Anaerobacillus alkaliphilus: one gene and its partner. The protein of the gene in region 2 binds, or shares a complex with, the protein of the main gene of each other region. Links are inferred from orthologs where the notes say so. Each region holds a gene or a part of one and is shown on either strand. Other genes may lie near its edges.

Region 1 (9,435 bases), on a different replicon or contig from region 2:
TTTACAATTGAACTAGGTCCTTGAAGTGACTGGAAAGGACCTTGTAAACAGGTTATTAGATAAAAAATCGACCCCGAGACTAGAAACTTTAAAGGTGTATTGTGAGCGACAACATGCCATTTTCCTTTCATCGTTCCGAACACATTGGCAAGTACAGCCCATACGGGAATGATAAGAAGTACTGAAGGGATGATACCAGCTTTCATTAACCACATTGGGATAGGACCATTTTGTAGATGGTGAGGCCCATTCCATACATAGAAAGTCGCGATTGTCCAAAATCCGATTAATGATAAACGATGACTATAAAGTGGGTTTTTCGATAAGTATGGTAGTAAGTAATAAATTAAACCAACACCTACAGTTGTAAACCAGAGTCCGATGACATTGTGACCATAAAACCAAAAAATTAAGAATTGTGGAACACCTGACAGTAATTTATATGGCAGGTTACCAATGATATAAAGTCCAGGTAACCAAATCAGGGAACCCATGAAATACCACAGACTAACATAAAGTTGTTTTTCATTACGTTGGGCAATTGTAGTAAAACATATAAATGCCAATGTAATTATTCCTAAAACAACAACGACATCAAGCCATAACGGCCATTCGCCATATTCTGTAGTTGTTGTATAACCTAAAGTTAAGGCAATCGAACCAGCAACGATAACAAAGTTCCAAATATACGCGAGGGAAACAGCCATCTTTGGAAAAGCTAGTTGATTCCGACAGAGTTTAGGGATAACATAAAATAAAGCACCTATGTTTGCCATAGTGAGCCAACCAAACAGCAACATATTAGTATGGACTGGGCGGATTCTCCCAAATTGAAGGTAAACCTGTAGTGGACCCCATACTAAAAAATTTGGCCAAATAAATTTTAGTGACAATATTAGACCGTAAAGCATACCGACTACAAGCCATATCAGTGACGAGTAGAAAAATATCTTTGTAGGTCGGTACATATCATTAGAGGTTTGTGTGGTCATCAGTTACATCCCTTTCAAAATTGTGTTAATACAAGTAATAAATAACGAATAACCTTACTATTTCCAATTGCAATTTCCTTATTCTCCAAAAATTTCATATTTGAGTTTCTTATAATGAGAAGAGGATTGACATTCATACAATCATAGACTAAAATAAAAAATATGAATGAATAGTCATTCATTATATCATGGTGAAAGGGGAAAACCGAGTGGCTAAGCGAAGAGGCCAAAAATATGAACAGATCATCGAAGCTGCTGTAAAGGTTATCGCCCAAAATGGCTATCATCACTCACAAGTCTCTAAAATTGCAAAAGAAGCAGGGGTAGCTGACGGAACGATCTATCTTTACTTTAAAAATAAAGAAGACATCCTTGTTTCTCTCTTTCAAGAGAAGATGGGGAGATTTATTCAAAAGATTGAAGATGAACTAGCAGGAGAAACGTCAATTGAGGAGAAATTATTATTATTAATAAGTATGCATCTTCAACAATTAGAAGATAACCATGCATTAGCAATTGTAACTCAGTTAGAACTACGACAATCCAACATAGAATTACGTAATCGTATTAATGAGGTGTTGAAAGGTTACTTAAAACTGATTGATACGGTCATTTTACTTGGTATTAAGGAAGGAATTTTTTCGGAAGAACTAGATGTCCGAATTGCTAGGCAAATGGTCTTCGGTACAATTGATGAGGTTGTCACAAACTGGGTCATGAAAGAACATAGATACAGTTTAGTGGCTCTTGCACCATCGGTTCACAAAATGCTATTAAAGGCTTTAAGTAAATGAGTCAATGCTAGTTCGGTAGTGCTTTAATTGAGGTTTATCGTCAAGAGTTTGAGTGTAAGCTTCTTGCTTACGACTCGACTCTGCCTTAAATTCTCAAAAATTTTTACAAATAATTTTCTTAATATTCAATTTTGCTGGAATATGTGGAATAATTATTTAGTAACGTACTACATGAACTTAGAGATTAATAGAATTAAGCATTGAGTAAATCAAAGGAGTGAGTGAGGTTGTCTACGTACCAATTTTTCCTTGTTAAACAGGAAGGGCGGATTGCAACAATTACGATTAATCATCCCCCTGCGAACGCCTTATCGTCTCCATTGCTTCGTGAATTATCTACAGTCTTGGATCAACTTGAGAATGATGATGAAGTAAAAGTAATCGTTCTACATGGACAAGGTAGATTTTTTGCAGCGGGTGCCGATATTAAAGAATTTACTACCGTAGAAACAGGAGCTGATTTTGCTCATTTAGCACAATATGGTCAAAAGTTATTTGATCGCATTGAACAGTTCAAAAAACCTATCATTGCTGCTATTCATGGAGCTGCATTAGGTGGTGGTCTTGAGTTAGCTATGGCTTGTCACATCAGACTTGTTTCAGAATCAACAAAATTGGGCTTACCAGAACTACAGCTTGGGCTAATTCCAGGCTTTGCGGGTAGTCAGAGGTTACCCCGCTATGTAGGTGTTGCCAAAGCAGCAGAAATGATGTTAACAAGTGAACCGATCTCTGGTAAAGAGGCTGTAACCCTTGGTTTAGCAAACCATGCATATAATGAAGAGGAATTAATGGAAAAAGCATATGAGTTAGCAAATAAACTTGTTAAAAAGAGTGCTGTTTCTATGAGACTAGCTCTTGAATTGCTAACATATGTAAACCATCATAATTACGAAGAAGGGGTTAAAAAGGAAGCTGAATTATTTGGCATCGCTTTTGACTCTGAGGATGGTAAAGAAGGTATTAAAGCCTTTATTGAAAAAAGGGCACCTCAGTTTAAAGACAACTAGAGAACATAATAATTTCACAAAAAACGATTATTTTAAAAACACTTGTCCATAACTTAAGGGAGGTTAAAGGAATGAATATTTTTGTAATAATGAAGAGAACCTTCGATACAGAAGAAAAGATTACAGTAAGCAACGGCTCTATAAATGAGGATGGTGCAGAATTTATCATCAATCCTTACGATGAATACGCAATTGAGGAAGCATTAGTTCTTCGTGAAAAACATGGCGGTGAAGTAACAGTGATCTCATTTGGTGAAGAAGATGCTGAAAAAGAACTTCGTACTGCATTAGCAATGGGTGCTGACAAAGCAATTCTTGTTGATAGCGAAGAGGTAGAGGCAAAAGATCAATTCACGACCGCGAAAGTTTTAGCTACTGTGTTAAAAGATAAAGAGTTTGATATTATCTTAGGTGGTAATGTAGCTGTTGATGGTGGATCAGGTCAAGTAGGTCCAAGAATTGCAGAAGAGTTAAACATCGCTCACATTACATCAATCACGAAAATTGACATTGATGGAACTGTAGCTACAATCGAACGAGATGTTGAAGGAGATAAAGAAGTTGTTGAAGTTTCCTTACCAATTCTTGTAACTGCTCAACAAGGCTTAAATGAGCCAAGATACCCTTCACTTCCAGGAATTATGAAAGCGAAGAAAAAGCCGCTAGAGCGTCTTGAATTAGATGATCTTGATCTTGAAGAAGAAGATGTAGAAGCAAAAACCAAAACAGTAGAAATCTTTCTACCGCCTTCGAAAGCAGCTGGTAAAGTTCTAACTGGTGATATTGCAGCTCAAGCAAAAGAACTTGTTTCATTATTAAAGACAGAAGCAAAAGTAATTTAACTGGAGGGGATTTATAAATGGCTAGAAAAGTATTAGTTCTTGCTGATGTACGTGATAATTCATTTCGTAACGTTTCCTTTGAAGCAATTGCTGCAGGTAAAAAAGTAGCAAATGGTGGAGAGGTTGTAAGTGTAGTATTAGGTGAAAATGTAAGCGGTTTAACTTCAGAGCTATTTTATTACGGTGCGGACAGAGTGATTACAGTTGAGAATAGTAGTTTAAAAGAGTATACACCAGATGCATACTCTCAAGCTTTATTACAAGTAATTGATGCTGAAACTCCTGATGCAGTATTTATGGGTCATACAGCTGTAGGGAAAGATCTTGCACCACGTATCGCAATGAAAAAACAATCGGGATTAATTTCTGATGCAATTGAATTAGAAGCTGTTGGAGAAGAAGTAATCTTTACTCGTCCAATATATTCAGGGAAAGCATTCGAGAAAAAAGTTGTGACAGATGGAATGATCTTAGCTACAATTCGTCCGAATAACATTCCTCCTTTAGATAAGGATGAGTCAAGAACTGGCGAAGTAAAGGCTCTTGATGTAGAAATTAAAGATCTTCGTACTATTATTAAAGAAGTTGTTCGCAAAAGCACAGGTGGAGTTGATTTATCAGAAGCAAAAATTATTGTTTCTGGTGGTCGCGGTGTGAAAAGTGAGGAAGGCTTTAAAAAGCTCTATGAATTAGCAGATGTTCTGGGAGCAGCAGTTGGTGCATCACGTGGAGCTTGTGACGCTGACTATTGTGACTATGCGCTACAAATTGGTCAGACAGGTAAAGTTGTAACTCCAGACCTTTATATTGCATTAGGTATTTCTGGAGCAATCCAACACGTAGCTGGAATGTCTAACTCAAAATGTATCGTTGCAGTAAATAAAGATCCTGAGGCTTCTATTTTCAGCATTGCTGATTACGGAATTGTCGGAGACCTATTTGAAGTGTTACCACTTTTAATTGAAGAATTCAAGAAAGAAGTAGTAAGCTCATAACAAACGAAGCGAGCCCATTGGGCTCGCTTATAATATTTACGAAAATACGTGGATATAATTCCTTAAGTAAGGGAAATTTCATAGTGTAAGCAATTTTGTAGCTAGCTTTGTTAAAAAGATGTTATAATACGCTATGAGGTAAAAAGATGGATTTTAGGGAGGATTTAACAATGGCAATTGTAAACGTGACGGATCAAACCTTTACTAGTGAAACAAGTGAAGGAGTAGTTTTAGTAGACTTTTGGGCACCATGGTGTGGACCTTGCAAAATGATTGCACCGGTACTAGAAGAACTTGACGCTGAACTAGGCGATAAAGCTAAAATTGTAAAAATTGATGTTGATGAAAATCAAGAAACAGCTGGTAAATTTGGAGTCATGAGTATTCCAACATTATTAGTAATTAAAGACGGTGAGGTTGTTGATCAAGTTGTTGGTTTCCAACCAAAAGAAGCTTTAGCTGAATTATTAAATAAACACGTTTAGTACGAAAGCCACTTTTAAAGTGGCTTTTTTGTGTGTAAAAAATATCTTCTACATTTTACATTCTACATTTCACAGACAATTATGTTATAGTTACTCTCATATAAATATCATCGATAAGTAGGTGATTAAAATGGAGAAACTTAAGGAAAAACTTGCAATATTGCCAGATCAACCTGGTTGTTACTTGATGAAAGATCGACAAGGAACAATTATTTACGTTGGTAAGGCAAAAATATTGAAAAATAGAGTTAGGTCTTATTTTACTGGTTCTCATGATGGAAAAACGCAGTTGTTAGTAAGTGAGATAGAAGATTTTGAATATATTATCACGTCATCGAACCTTGAAGCATTAATCTTGGAACATAATTTAATTAAGAAGTATGATCCGAAATATAATGTGATGTTAAAGGATGACAAAAGTTACCCATATTTGAAAATTACTGCTGAAGAACATCCTAGGTTAATTACAACTAGAAATGTAAAGAAGGATAAAGGAAAGTATTTTGGTCCTTACCCTAATGCTGGGGCAGCTAGTGAGACGAAAAAACTTCTTGATCGTCTATATCCATTAAGAAAATGTAGCACCATACCCGATAGAGTATGCCTATATTATCATATTAACCAATGCCTAGGACCATGCATTCAAGAAGTGAGCGAAGCTACAAATCGTGAAATGGTTGAGGAGATCTCTCGTTTCTTGAACGGTGGTCATAAAGAAATTAAAAAAGATTTGTTTGCTAAAATGGAAAAGGCTGCTGAAGCATTAGAGTTCGAACGAGCAAAGGAATACCGTGACCAAATTCAACACATTGAGGCAGTGATGGAAAAGCAGAGGATAACAATTGCTGATGATGTTGATCGGGACGTTTTTGGCTTTGCTTACGATAAAGGCTGGATGTGTGTACAGGTCTTTTTTGTTCGTCAGGGAAAGCTAATAGAACGTGATGTTTCGCTGTTTCCAGTTTATCAAGAGCCTGATGATGAATTTTTAACATTCCTAGGACAATTCTATAGTCAAAAAGAGCACATTAAGCCCAAGGAAATATTCCTACCAAAATCAATTGATAAAGAGCTAGCTAGTGATTTTATCCAAGTTCGAACCGTTCATCCTCAAAAAGGACCCAAGAAGGACTTAATTGAACTGGCAGGTAAAAACGCAGAAGCGGCTTTAAAAGAAAAGTTCGCTTTAATTGAACGTGACGAAGCAAAAACGGTTAGGGCTATTGAAAACTTAGGGATTGCTTTAAATATTCATTCACCCCATCTAATTGAAGCCTTTGATAATTCGAACATTCAAGGTGTAGATCCAGTTTCCGCTATGGTCTCGTTTGTTGATGGAAAACCAAATCGTAAAGGATATCGAAAATATAAAGTGAAAACAGTAACAGGCCCGGATGACTATGAATCAATGAGAGAGGTTGTTAGAAGACGTTATTTAAGACAACTTAAAGAAAACCAACCATTACCTGACCTAATTGTGATTGATGGAGGTAAGGGACAAATTTCAGCTGCTCAAAGTGTTATTGAAGACGAGTTAGGTTTATCAATTCCCGTATGTGGTTTGGCAAAAGATGATAAACACCGAACGTCACAATTATTAATGGGTGATCCACCTGAAATAATCCCATTAAAAAGAGATAGTCAGGAGTTTTATTTGTTGCAACGGATCCAAGATGAAGTTCACCGTTTTGCAATTACATTTCATCGTCAAATTCGTAGCAAAACTTTGTTTACATCTGTTCTTGATGATATTGATGGAGTAGGAGAGAAACGGAAACGTACATTGTTAAAACATTTTGGATCAGTTAAGAAAATGAAAGAAGCCGAGTTAGAAGATTTTCGTAGCATAGGAATACCAGAAAAAGTAGCATTGGCTCTAATGGAAAAACTAAAAGAGTAAGATGGAGAGTTTTTCTTTCTCTCCCACATTTACAATTACTTTTTTTTCTGATAAACTACTTCTTAATTGAATATCCAATACTTCAAATGTTGAAGTGGTGGTAGAGGTGCAAAAACCAAGAGTAAATTATCGTAGGATGATGAGGTCCAGTAATGATAATTAAAAGGGGAATTTGCCGAAGTGTAACACTCGCTCACGAGTTTTATGCTGGACCTGCATTGAAGAAATGTAGGGCTGTCACACAGTCACCCCAATGATTGTGTGGAGAACTATCTCACGTGTACGGGAACATTATTTTTCGTTTCTATTGTTTTAACACATTAAAAAGTTAAAGCATCAGTGAGGGTTTTCTTCTTACTGATGCTTTTTTATATGGAAAAACTACTGAGATAGAATTGGGGAAAATATAGAAATTGAAAGGATGTTACGTATGGGGTTAGTGGTGCAAAAATTCGGTGGAACTTCAGTTGGAAGTGTAGAAAGAATCAAACATGTTGCAGGTAGAGTGATAGAAACGGTTGAAAACGGTGATCAGGTTGTCGTAGTTGTCTCTGCGATGGGTAAGTCAACTGATGAGTTAGTAAAATTGGCTAACGATATAACGGATAAGCCTAGTAAAAGAGAGATGGATATGCTACTTAGTACTGGTGAGCAAGTGACTATATCGTTATTATCAATGGCATTACAGGCGAGAGGTTATGAGGCAGTTTCATTAACTGGCTGGCAGGCAGGGATTATCACAGAAGCTTGCCATAGCAATGCTCGTATTACGAAGTTTGAGGAAGAAACAATTAAACAACATTTGGGTGCAGGGAAAATCGTTATTGTTGCTGGTTTCCAAGGTGTAACTGTAGATGATGAAATTACTACTTTAGGAAGAGGAGGATCAGATACGACAGCAGTTGCTCTCGCAGCTGGCTTACATGCTGATCGTTGTGATATCTTTACTGATGTAACAGGCGTATTTACAACAGACCCAAGAGTAGTAAAAAATGCTCGGAAATTAAGCTCAATTTCCTATGATGAAATGTTAGAATTAGCAAACCTTGGTGCAGGAGTATTACATCCTCGTGCTGTTGAGTTTGCAAAAAATTATCAGGTAAAATTAACGGTTCGTTCTAGTATGGTTGAAGAAGAAGGCACAATGATTGAGGAGGAAGTAACAGTGGAAGAGAATTTAGTTGTACGTGGTCTAGCTTTTGAAAGTAATGTGGCTAAAATATCAGTTTGTGGCATGCCAAACCAAATTGAAGGACTATCAAATTTATTTACAACACTAGCTGCAAACAATGTGAATGTGGATATTATTATCCAAAATGTCATCGCAAGTGAGAATACAAATATTTCCTTTTCAGTTCTTTCTGAGAAGTTAACTGAAACGTTAGAAGTACTTGAGCAAAATCGTGAAACATTAAAATTTCAAGAAATCTTGCACGAAACAGGACTAGCCAAAGTATCAATAGTAGGTTCAGGAATGATCTCTAATCCAGGTGTGGCTGGTCAAATGTTTAAAGCTCTTTCAGAAAAAGGGATTTTAATAAAAATGGTTAGTACATCAGAAATTAAAGTTTCTACGGTTGTAGACCAAAAAGATATGGTGTTGGCTGTCGAGACACTTCATGAAGAATTTCAATTAGATAAAGTTAAGGTTACTGTTTAGTATTACTGAGAAAACGAGCAGCATCTTGATGCTGCTCGTTTTTTACACGCTTTCATCGTACACATCCCATTTAACGTGAAAAATCAGCGTTGGATGCCCTTTTTTTTGTACTTCGTTTGTTTCTGTCATATACCCGACAATACGTTGAATTTGCTCAGCTAGAAAACCAGCTTCTAGAGGTCGATGTATTTGTTTTTTTTGCCCAAATAAGCTAGACGTTAACTCAAAGGTTAATTCTGATTTTTTTTCTTTTAACAGTGTTAACTCTCCCCAACCTGCTCGTTGGAAGAAACCAATAATTTCTTCAATGGAGTTAACCGGATATTTTCTTGCAAGTGATTTCCCCGACCAATATAAAATAATATTATGCTCTTTTCCAAGAAGATCTGGTAGAACATCTTCTCTTAATAAATCGTAGCCAAACAAAGGAATTTGCAGTTCTGTTTCATCTATGGTTGTTGTCTTTTTTTGACCAAAGATCATCATCCGTCCCCCAATTTTTTTGTGTAAGTCATGTAGAATTTTAGTATGGCTCTAAGTTCAAACTTATAAATCATTGATTTCTACAATTAACTTTTACTCTATAAAGTATTATACTTCTTTTATTGTGAATTCACTATATGCTATTTCTAAATCTGTGGTATACTAAGTCCCGAACAAAATTCGGAGGTAAAGATGATGAATTTATCTAAAGGTAAGTTTTTAACCCCGTTTCGCATTATTATTATCTCATATATTGTAGCAATGTTTTTATTTA
Region 2 (9,441 bases):
TGAGGGTTACATCTTGATGATTTACTCTAAGTTCAGCAATTTCTCTTAGCTTTTCTGGTAAGATGTTTAATCCCACCTCGCGTTGTATGAAGCGAATGTTTTCCACTTGTCGCATGGCAGCACCGACTGTTTTGTTTAAGTTAGCGGTTTCACAATTAACAAGTCGATTTACCGAATTTCTCATGTCTTTCATAATTCGAACATCTTCGAAGAACAATAAGGCTTGGTGCGCTCCGATGATATTTAAAAACTCAGTAATTTTCTCGCCTTCCTTAATGTAGATAATGAAACCTTTTTTTCTTTCTAATACTTTTGCATTTAGGTCATAGGAATTTGCTAACTCAAAAAGAGAAGTATTGTGTTCCTCATAAAGTGAGAAGACTTCGAGATGATAAGAAGATGTCTCAGGATGATTGACTGATCCTCCTGCAAGAAAGGCACCTCGTAAATAAGCTCTTTTGCAGCACCCATTCTTTTTTATATCATCTGATATTTCTCTAACAAATTGGAAGCCTTCCTTCATAATACCTAAATTCGCCAACAGTTTCTGCGCTTCCTGTGAAATTCTCACTAAATAGACATTATTTTTCTTTAGGCGCATCTTTTTTCGAACGAGCAACTCCACATGCACTGGGAATGTTTTCTTTATTAATGTATAAATTCTTCTAGCGATAGCAGCATTTTCAGTTGTAATATCTAAAACTAATTGTTTATTACTAAAAGATAAAGAACCATTCATTCGTATGAGGGCAGCTAATTCCGCTTCGGCGCAGCAACCTTCTGCATCGATTTGTGTTAATTCTTTTTTTGTCATCGCAGCGAAAGAAGACAAGGCTAGACCCCCTTTTAAATTGTCAATTATGAATTATGAATTGTGAATTGAATGGATTGAAGGTTTGCTTCGAAGCCTTTCTTACAATAATTCATAATTCATAATTCGAAATTCATAATTAAAGTAATGATAATAACAATTGTGAAAGTTTAATTGCGTCGTGACGCAAAAGATTGTCACGGTATATTAAGAGGCGATCGGCAACAATTTGATACGAGAGTTTTTGTAGCTCTACTTTATCATATTTGACGTCTTTAGCGCCTTCTTTTGCATAAAGCTCTAAATATTGTTTATCTATTTCTTGATTATTAACAATAATTGTCTCAATAATTCCTGTGCCTACATGTGAGACTAACGCTTGCACATGATCGCTTGCTGTATAGTTATCTGTTTCACCAGGCTGTGTCATTACGTTACATATATAAACCTTTTTCGCTGAAGCCTTTTTTACTGCTTCAGCAATCCCAGGCACGAGTAAGTTTGGTAAAACACTCGTATAAAGACTTCCAGGGCCAATAACGATTAAGTCTGCTTTTCTTATTGCTGTTAAGGTCTCGGCTAGTGGTTGAACGTTTTCAGGTGTCAAAAATACTCGCTTTATTTTTTTCCCAATTTTAGGGATGGTAGATTCACCAACAACTATACTTCCGTCGATCATTTCAGCCTTTAAGACAATGCTTTGATTTGCTGCAGGAAGAACTTTTCCACGAACATTTAATACTTTGCTGAGTTCATGAACTCCCTTTGCAAAATCACCTGTAATCGATGTCATACCAGCTAATAATAAGTTACCCAACGAATGGCCTTGTAAGCCATGACCGTTTTGGAAACGGTGTTGAAATAATTCTTCGACCAAGGGTTCCACCTCTGAAAGGGCAACTAGAACGTTTCGGACATCTCCAGGAGGAGGTATGTCAAATTCTTCACGAAGACGTCCTGAGCTACCGCCATCATCGGCGACAGTGACTATGGCAGTGATATCTACAGGGAACGTTTTTAACCCCCGTAAAATGGCTGATAAACCTGTTCCACCACCAATAACTACGATATTCGCTTTTTTCACCTAATTTCCCTTCCCTTTATGAACATCTCGGTGTGTAATAAACGTTTTATAATCGGTTGAATACTTTTTCCCAAAATACTCAGCAAGAGTGACTGAACGATGTTTACCACCCGTACACCCAATCGCAATCACAACTTGACTTTTCCCTTCACGTTTATAGTGAGGTAAGATATACGTCAATAAGTCATCAAGTTTCTCAATAAATTGCTGTGTTTCCGTCCATTTTAAAACATAAGAAGAAACTTCTTCTTCCAAGCCTGTCTTTGGTCTCATATGATCAATATAATGAGGATTTGGTAAGAAACGAACATCAAATACTAAATCAGCGTCTATTGGCATTCCGTATTTAAAGCCAAATGACATCACATTTACTGAGAACGAATGCTGCTCAGCAGCAGAAAAACGCTCGATAATTTTTTCGCGTAGCTGAACTGGTTTTAAATCCGTTGTATCTATAATTTGTTGTGCTTGACCTTTAAGTTCTTCAAGCATTTCTCTCTCTAGTTGAATCCCCTCTAATGGGAGACCCTTTGGTGCTAATGGATGTGAACGGCGAGTCTCTTTATAACGTTGTACAAGCTTACTATCTTTTGCATCTAAAAAGATGATTTGTGGTTTAACTTCAGTCACTGTTCCTAAATAATCGATTGATTGAAAAAGTTGATCAAAGAACTCACGACCACGAAGGTCAATAACTAATGCTACTTTATTCATTTCCCCTGAGCTTTCAATAAGCTCAATAAATTTAGGAATTAACGCGGGTGGCAGATTATCAACACAGAAGAAGCCTAAATCCTCGAAACTTTGTACCGCAACCGTTTTTCCCGCACCTGACATTCCTGTAATAATGACTACTTGTATATCTCGTTTTGCTGACATAAGTGCTTCTCCCTTTCTTTATATGATTTTAAGGCTATGTTTGTTCAACAATTACGTAATTGTAAAGTAATCTCACAACATTTATTTCGCTGGGTCTAATTCATAGGATAATAACTCAAAATCTTTTGTATAATAAAATGTACCGTAAATGACGTCGTCTGAATACAAAATATGTTCAAAGATAAACACATCGCCTGGGGCCATCGGTAGCTTTTTCACATTTTCTATCTCTTGCCACTCTAAGTGACCTTCTGGTGACTCATCTAAAATGTCTCCCGTAACCTTTGTCGAACGGAAGGTAAACATCATCCACTCATCAAGAATGGTCTCTTTATCTTTAATAACAATCGTAAAAACCCCTTTAATCTCAGGGGCATGAATGTCTAAGCCGGTTTCTTCACGAAATTCCCTTGTGACAGCTTCTTTGATGGACTCTCCGCTTTCCATTTTTCCACCTGGTGCTACCCACCAACCTCTTGAAGGCTTTTGTAACAATAATACTTTCTGATCAATCTTGACGACACAATTCGTAACTCTTTGCAAAGTTCCCACCTCTGTACTAGTCATTTCAAAAATTGAGAGAAACACAGTTAATTTTATAGCTTAACATACTCTTTTTCTTTTATATAGTATACTATATTTTTCAGATCGTAACATTCCTAAAAAATGTAAGTCTTTATGTATGTGAAATGTTTCCTATAATATTATTACACAATATTTTTTTGCAGTAAAATAATTTCTGAAAATTCAAGTTCCTTTTAGACAAAAAAAGAGCACGAACAGCGTTCATTCGTGCGACAAGAAAGTATATAAAAAAGGGGGTCAATTACTTACTCATATCATAACCTTATTATATTTCAAAACTGTTACAACTGAATTAAAAGCGGGTAACTTTTTGTTAAGATAGTGTAATTTGCGTTTTATACCTTGTCTAATTATTTACAAATCGTCCTTGCTATCAGGGGTAAACAGTTTTAAAAGGACACCTAGAACAGGTGCCCTAAACCTTTACTTCTTAAGTTCTTCCATTAGTTCTTCCACATAATGTTGAGCCGCTTGAGCAGCAATACTACCATCACCTGTAGCAGTTACAATTTGACGCAATGTTTTTTCACGAATATCACCAGCCGCAAAAATTCCTGGAACTCTCGTTTCCATTTGGTCATTTGTTTCCACATAACCGTTTGCATTGATAATCCCTAAATTTTTAATGGCATCATTTAACGGTTCCATTCCGATGTAAATAAACACGCCGTCTGTTTTAAATTCTTGTTCAGTGCCATCATTGTTTTTGATCGTGACACTGCCGACTTTGCGATTATCTTCATTAATAGAAGTAACAACAGAGTTCCAGATGAAATTAATTTTTTCATTGGCAAATGCGCGATCTTGAAGGATTTTTTGCGCTCGAAGCTCGTCACGACGGTGAACAATTGTAACTTTCGTTGCAAAGCGCGTTAGGTAGACCGCTTCTTCAACAGCTGAATCTCCCCCACCTACAACAACTAGCTCTTTCCCTCTGAAAAACGCTCCGTCACAAACTGCACAATAAGAAACGCCACGTCCGCCTAATTCATTTTCACCTGGAACACCAAGCTTTTTATATTTAGCACCTGTTGCAACAATGATAGCTCGACCTTTAAATTCCTTACTACCTGTTACAACTGTTTTATATTCTTTTCCGTCTTTAATTTCTTTGATATCCCCATATGCGTATTCGGCACCAAACTTTTTCGCATGATCAAACATTTTTGTTGATAGATCAGGACCTAAAATGCTTTCATAGCCAGGGTAATTTTCCACGTCTTCTGTATTTGCCATTTGTCCCCCAGGCACACCACGTTCAAGCATTAACGTAGATAGATTTCCTCGAGATGTATAAACAGCTGCTGTCATCCCTGCTGGACCAGCACCCGCTATGATGACGTCATAAATTTTTTCTTCACTCATTCCATTCAACTCCCTAGTGGCATTGATATTTCTATATAAAGTAGACTGTAATATCTCTAACAATTACTATCCTAATAAATCCGGCAAAATAAGTCCAATATACTGCTCAAGATAAATATGTAGACAATAAAAATGCAAAGTAACATTGTTTACGTAGTTACTTTGCAGGCAAGGTTACCATATTTAATTTTCACAACAAGGAATGTATTTATTCTACCACTCATTCTGAACGGAATAATTGTAAGATGGTGTTATCCTATTACCTTCTTTTAGTATATCAAGATTTGCGATTGCAGAGTCATTGCCGTGTGTCGCTAACTTTTCCCAAAGTGTAATAGCTTTCTTTGTTCTGCCTGTATAATAGGCCGCTACGCCCAGCTGATAAATAAACTTGGTTGAATCGCCGAAGCCTTTACGAGTAAGGCGTTCTAAACCTTTATAAGCCAACTCATGTTCAGCTATTTTTCCAAAGGCTATCGCTATACTATAGTCATGGTCTAAGTCCAAGCTCCATACATTTGCTAATGACTGAGCGATTTCTTTGGCTTTCTTTTGTTCACCTGTCTCAAAAAGGTAGGTCATCAAATGACATCTTGCCAAAAGATTGTCTTCCTTTTCCAATACTGATCTAAGGAGTTCAATAGCCTTTTTAGCTTTGCCACTTAAATAAGTAGCTTCTGCTAAGCGAATGTGGGCCATCCAGTAATCAGGTCTCTCTATTAACAGTTCTGAGAAGAATTCAATAGCTTTTTGGTAATTTCCCTTTTTCAACTCATGTGATGCTAGTTCATAACGAATTAAGAACGTCTCTGCTTCAGCAAAAAGATCATCCTCTTCTTCTTGGATCAGTTCGAGTAGGTCTTCAATATCCTCTAAAAATTCACCATCAGGGTCTTTCTCAATATATAAAAGTGCTTCTTTTCTCGCGTGTTCAAATAACCCAAGATTGGCGTAGTTATTTGCTAAAAAGAAGTAGCATTCAGGCATTTCGTCACCTAAATTATCATCTATGATTTTTTGTAAACTTTCATTCGAGCGATGAAACTCTCCTAAGTCAGCATGAACGATGGCTAACTGGCATTGAAACGCCGGTTCCTTAGGATCTAGTTTGACAGCACGCTCAAGATAACGTTGTGCTTTCATCATGTTTTTTTCACGATAAGCTTCTATTCCTTTGTTATAGAAATAGGCGCCATCTTGGAGATTAGAGATGACTAACCCCATTTGAGTTACTTTTTCCGTATGTTTACCCATTTCTACCTCCCATACTACAAATGGTTACTCGCGTAGTATATCACTTTTCTGTCTGTTTGTTAATGAGCAAGACGTTATTTTATTGTAATGTTTTTTGGGTGTTTGGGGCGAGTGTTACGTATATCAGGTACGTCATTTTGGCGATAAGCTAGCTTTGGAGTTTTTGTGGATACAGTAGAGGGTTTTTTCGTTAGTAGGCTGAGTTTTTAGTTATTAGAGGGAAGTTGGTTGGTTTTATTGATATTTTGACTGATTTTTACATTTGTTAGGAGGATGGTGGTTAATTCTCTCGGTATTTTGACTAACTTTTCTAGTTGTTAGGAGAAGCGCGTTAAATTCTCTTGTTATTTTGACTGACTTTACCAATTTTTAGGAGGATTCTGTTTAATTCTCTCAGTATTTCGACTAACTTTTCCAGTTGTTAGGAGAATTGTGTTTAATCCTATCGTTATTTTGACTAACTTTACCAGTTTTTAGGAGAAATACGTTTAATCCTCTCGTTATCTCGACTAACTTTTCCAGTTGTTAGGATATTTCTGTTTAATCATCTTGTTATTCTGACTAACTTTACCAGATGTTAGGAGGATCGCGTTTAATTCTCTTGTTATTTTGACTAACTTTACCAGATGTTAGGAGGATTGCGTCTAATTCTCTTGTTATTTTGACTAACTTTACCAGATGTTAGGATATTTCTGTTTAATCATCTTGTTATTTTGACTAACTTTTCCAGTTGTTAGGAGGATCGCGTTTAATTCTCTTGTTATTTTGACTAATTTTACCAGATGTTAGGAGGATCACGTCTAATTCTCTTGTTATTTTGACTAACTTTACCAGTTTTTAGGAGAATTGCGTTTAATTCTCTCGGTATTTTGACTAACTTTACCAGATGTTAGGAGGATCGCGTTTAATTCTCTCATCATTAACCCTCATCTCCATGGAAATTCCTCTTCTACAAACGAAACAAACGCAAGGTCACTTCCTCCCTTGCGTTTGCCAGTTATTTTGCATGTCTTTCTTTCAATGTATCGAGAACTGTATCTAGTGAAAGATTTTGTTCTCGCATAACGACAAGGAGGTGGAATAATAAGTCGGCAATCTCCCAGCGTAATTCCTCTGGGTCACGATTTTTAGCTGCAATAATGACTTCGCCGGCCTCTTCACCGATCTTTTTCAACATCTTATCAATGCCTTTTTCAAATAAGTAGGTGGTATAAGATCCTTCAGGGCGCTCTGCCTCACGCTGGGCAATCGTTGCTTCAAGCAGGTTTAAGATTTCATAACGGTTATCCGTGTTTGCTACTTCTTCTTCTAAAAGAGAGTCACTAAAGCAGCTATACGAACCTGTGTGACAAGCAGGACCTGCCGGAACAACTAACACCACTAGGGCATCTTGGTCACAGTCAAAACGAATATCGACAACCTTTTGAGTATTGCCAGACGTTGCTCCTTTATGCCAAAGTTCTTGCCTTGAGCGACTATAAAACCAGGTTTCTTTCGTCTCAATCGTTTTTTGTAGTGATTCCTCGTTCATATAAGCGACAGTAAGTACTTCCTTACTGGTAGCATCCTGTACGACTGCTGGGATTAGTCCTTTTTCATCAAATTTGATGTTCATTAGCGAACTTCAACCCCTTTCTGTTTTAAAAAGGTTTTCACTTCTGCAACAGATGTTTCTTTGTAGTGAAAAATGGAAGCTGCAAGAGCTGCATCAGCCTTTGCATCCTGAAACACTGGTTCAAAATCTTCTTTCGAGCCAGCTCCACCAGAAGCAATTACAGGAACCGTAACAGCTTCACCAACTGCCTTTGTTAACGGTAGGTCAAAGCCTTTCTTTTCACCATCTTGATCCATGCTTGTTAACAGAATTTCTCCGGCACCACGGGCGACAGCTTCTTTTGCCCAAGAAATGACTTCCCACTCTGTTGCTTTACGACCGCCGTGCGTGTAGACTCGCCACGATCCTAACTCTTCGTCGTATTTCGCATCAATTGCTACAACAATGCACTGCGAACCAAAGAAGTCAGCTCCTTCTGTAATCAGTTCTGGTCGAAGCACCGCTGCTGTGTTAAGCGATACCTTGTCTGCTCCCGCTCGTAAAATTCGTTTCATATCCGCTAGCGAGTTGATCCCACCACCAACCGTGAACGGGATCGCTAACTGACCAGCCACTTGTTCAACAACATCGACCATCGTTTCTCGACCTTCGTGAGAAGCAGAAATATCTAAAAAGACAAGCTCGTCAGCACCTTGCTCATCGTAAAATTTAGCTAATTCTACTGGGTCACCAGCATCGCGTAAATTTACAAACTGTACTCCTTTTACTACTCGGCCTTCTTTTACGTCTAAACATGGAATAATCCGTTTAGCTAGCATTAACAGCACCTCGCTCTAGCGCTTCAGTTAAGGTAAACTGGTTCGTGTAAAGCGCCTTACCGATGATCGCCCCACCAATCCCGTCTTGCTCATATTGTTTTAGTTCTGTAAGGTCATTTAACTGACTAACGCCACCCGAGGCAATCACTTCTTTACCGGTTGCACGAGCTAAGGCTGCAATTGCTTCTGTGTTAGGGCCTGACAGCATGCCATCACGAGAGATATCTGTGAAAATAAATACCTCAGCACCATGACTAGCAAGCTCAATCCCCAGTGCTTCAGCTGTAACCTTTGACGTTTCTAACCAGCCTTCTGTCGCCACATAGCCATCTCTTGCGTCGATGCCAATCGCAATTTTTTCACCATATTGCTTTAGCATTGCTTTCACAAATTCAGGATCTTTGATCGCAGAGCTTCCTAAGATAACGCGGTCAACTCCGTTCTCTAAGTAAGCTGCCACATCCTCTGGTGTACGAATCCCGCCACCTACTTGGACTTTGACGTTTAACTCTTTTGCAATGGAGATTACGTGCTCATGATTGACACGGTGACCAGCTTTTGCCCCGTCTAAATCAACCGTATGAATCCATTCCGCTCCATCTTCCGCAAACCGTCGTGCCATATCTAATGGGGAATTTCCGTAAACTGTTTCTTGATCATAATCACCTTGAATGAGGCGAACACAATTGCCATCACGGATATCGATAGCAGGATAAATCGTAAATTTACTCATAGACTTTCGCCTCTCTTTCTTTTGAAACCAGTGTCGCAAAATTTTCTAATAGCTTCATACCGACAGCACTACTTTTTTCCGGGTGAAATTGTGCACCTAGGACATTATTTTTACCGACAACCGCCGGTACAACGACATCATATTGACTGCTCGCTAGTAAGTTACTTTCCTCCATTTCTTGAACAACGTAAGAATGAACAAAGTAAACATGACCTTGATCAACGTTCTCTAAAAGAGGGTGTTGTTGATGAAACTGAAGTCGATTCCAACCCATATGTGGAACTTTGTAACGTTCACCTGTATCCGTTTCCCCTTTAAAGCGGCGCACGTTACCTTTTAGGAGAGAGAGACCCGTTG

Evidence for each region.
Region 1: the proteins of trxB (region 2) and trxA are in contact, whole or in part, in a crystal structure (PDB 1F6M), measured with the Escherichia coli proteins. The link is inferred for Anaerobacillus alkaliphilus from one-to-one orthologs.

What each region holds. Positions count from the first base shown.
Region 1 is NZ_QOUX01000046.1:818,428-827,862, reverse strand. The notes cover bases 3,482-6,460. They hold trxA (thioredoxin), read left to right. Parts: upstream 3,482-4,803; coding sequence 4,804-5,118; downstream 5,119-6,460. Other genes in these bases: uvrC (excinuclease ABC subunit UvrC), read left to right, coding at 5,249-6,460; DS745_RS19225 (electron transfer flavoprotein subunit alpha/FixB family protein), read left to right, coding at 3,656-4,633; DS745_RS19230 (electron transfer flavoprotein subunit beta/FixA family protein), read left to right, coding at 3,482-3,638. Also shown: DS745_RS19245 (cbb3-type cytochrome c oxidase subunit I), read right to left, coding at 1-968; DS745_RS19240 (TetR/AcrR family transcriptional regulator), read left to right, coding at 1,202-1,786; DS745_RS19235 (enoyl-CoA hydratase), read left to right, coding at 2,014-2,796; more of DS745_RS19230, read left to right, coding at 2,868-3,481; more of uvrC, read left to right, coding at 6,461-7,018; DS745_RS19210 (aspartate kinase), read left to right, coding at 7,449-8,678; DS745_RS19205 (YslB family protein), read right to left, coding at 8,721-9,161; DS745_RS19200 (TrkH family potassium uptake protein), read left to right, coding at 9,357-9,435. UniProt on the Escherichia coli protein: Participates in various redox reactions through the reversible oxidation of its active center dithiol to a disulfide and catalyzes dithiol-disulfide exchange reactions.
Region 2 is NZ_QOUX01000032.1:145,207-154,647, reverse strand. Bases 2,754-5,738 are described here. They hold trxB (thioredoxin-disulfide reductase), read right to left. Parts: upstream 4,725-5,738; coding sequence 3,783-4,724; downstream 2,754-3,782. Other genes in these bases: DS745_RS09600 (tetratricopeptide repeat protein), read right to left, coding at 4,938-5,738; DS745_RS09610 (8-oxo-dGTP diphosphatase), read right to left, coding at 2,856-3,317; rapZ (RNase adapter RapZ), read right to left, coding at 2,754-2,774. Also shown: DNA-binding protein WhiA, read right to left, coding at 1-814; DS745_RS09620 (gluconeogenesis factor YvcK family protein), read right to left, coding at 951-1,895; more of rapZ, read right to left, coding at 1,896-2,753; more of DS745_RS09600, read right to left, coding at 5,739-5,978; bifunctional phosphoribosyl-AMP cyclohydrolase/phosphoribosyl-ATP diphosphatase HisIE, read right to left, coding at 6,976-7,593; imidazole glycerol phosphate synthase subunit HisF, read right to left, coding at 7,593-8,351; hisA (1-(5-phosphoribosyl)-5-[(5-phosphoribosylamino)methylideneamino]imidazole-4-carboxamide isomerase), read right to left, coding at 8,341-9,084; imidazole glycerol phosphate synthase subunit HisH, read right to left, coding at 9,077-9,441.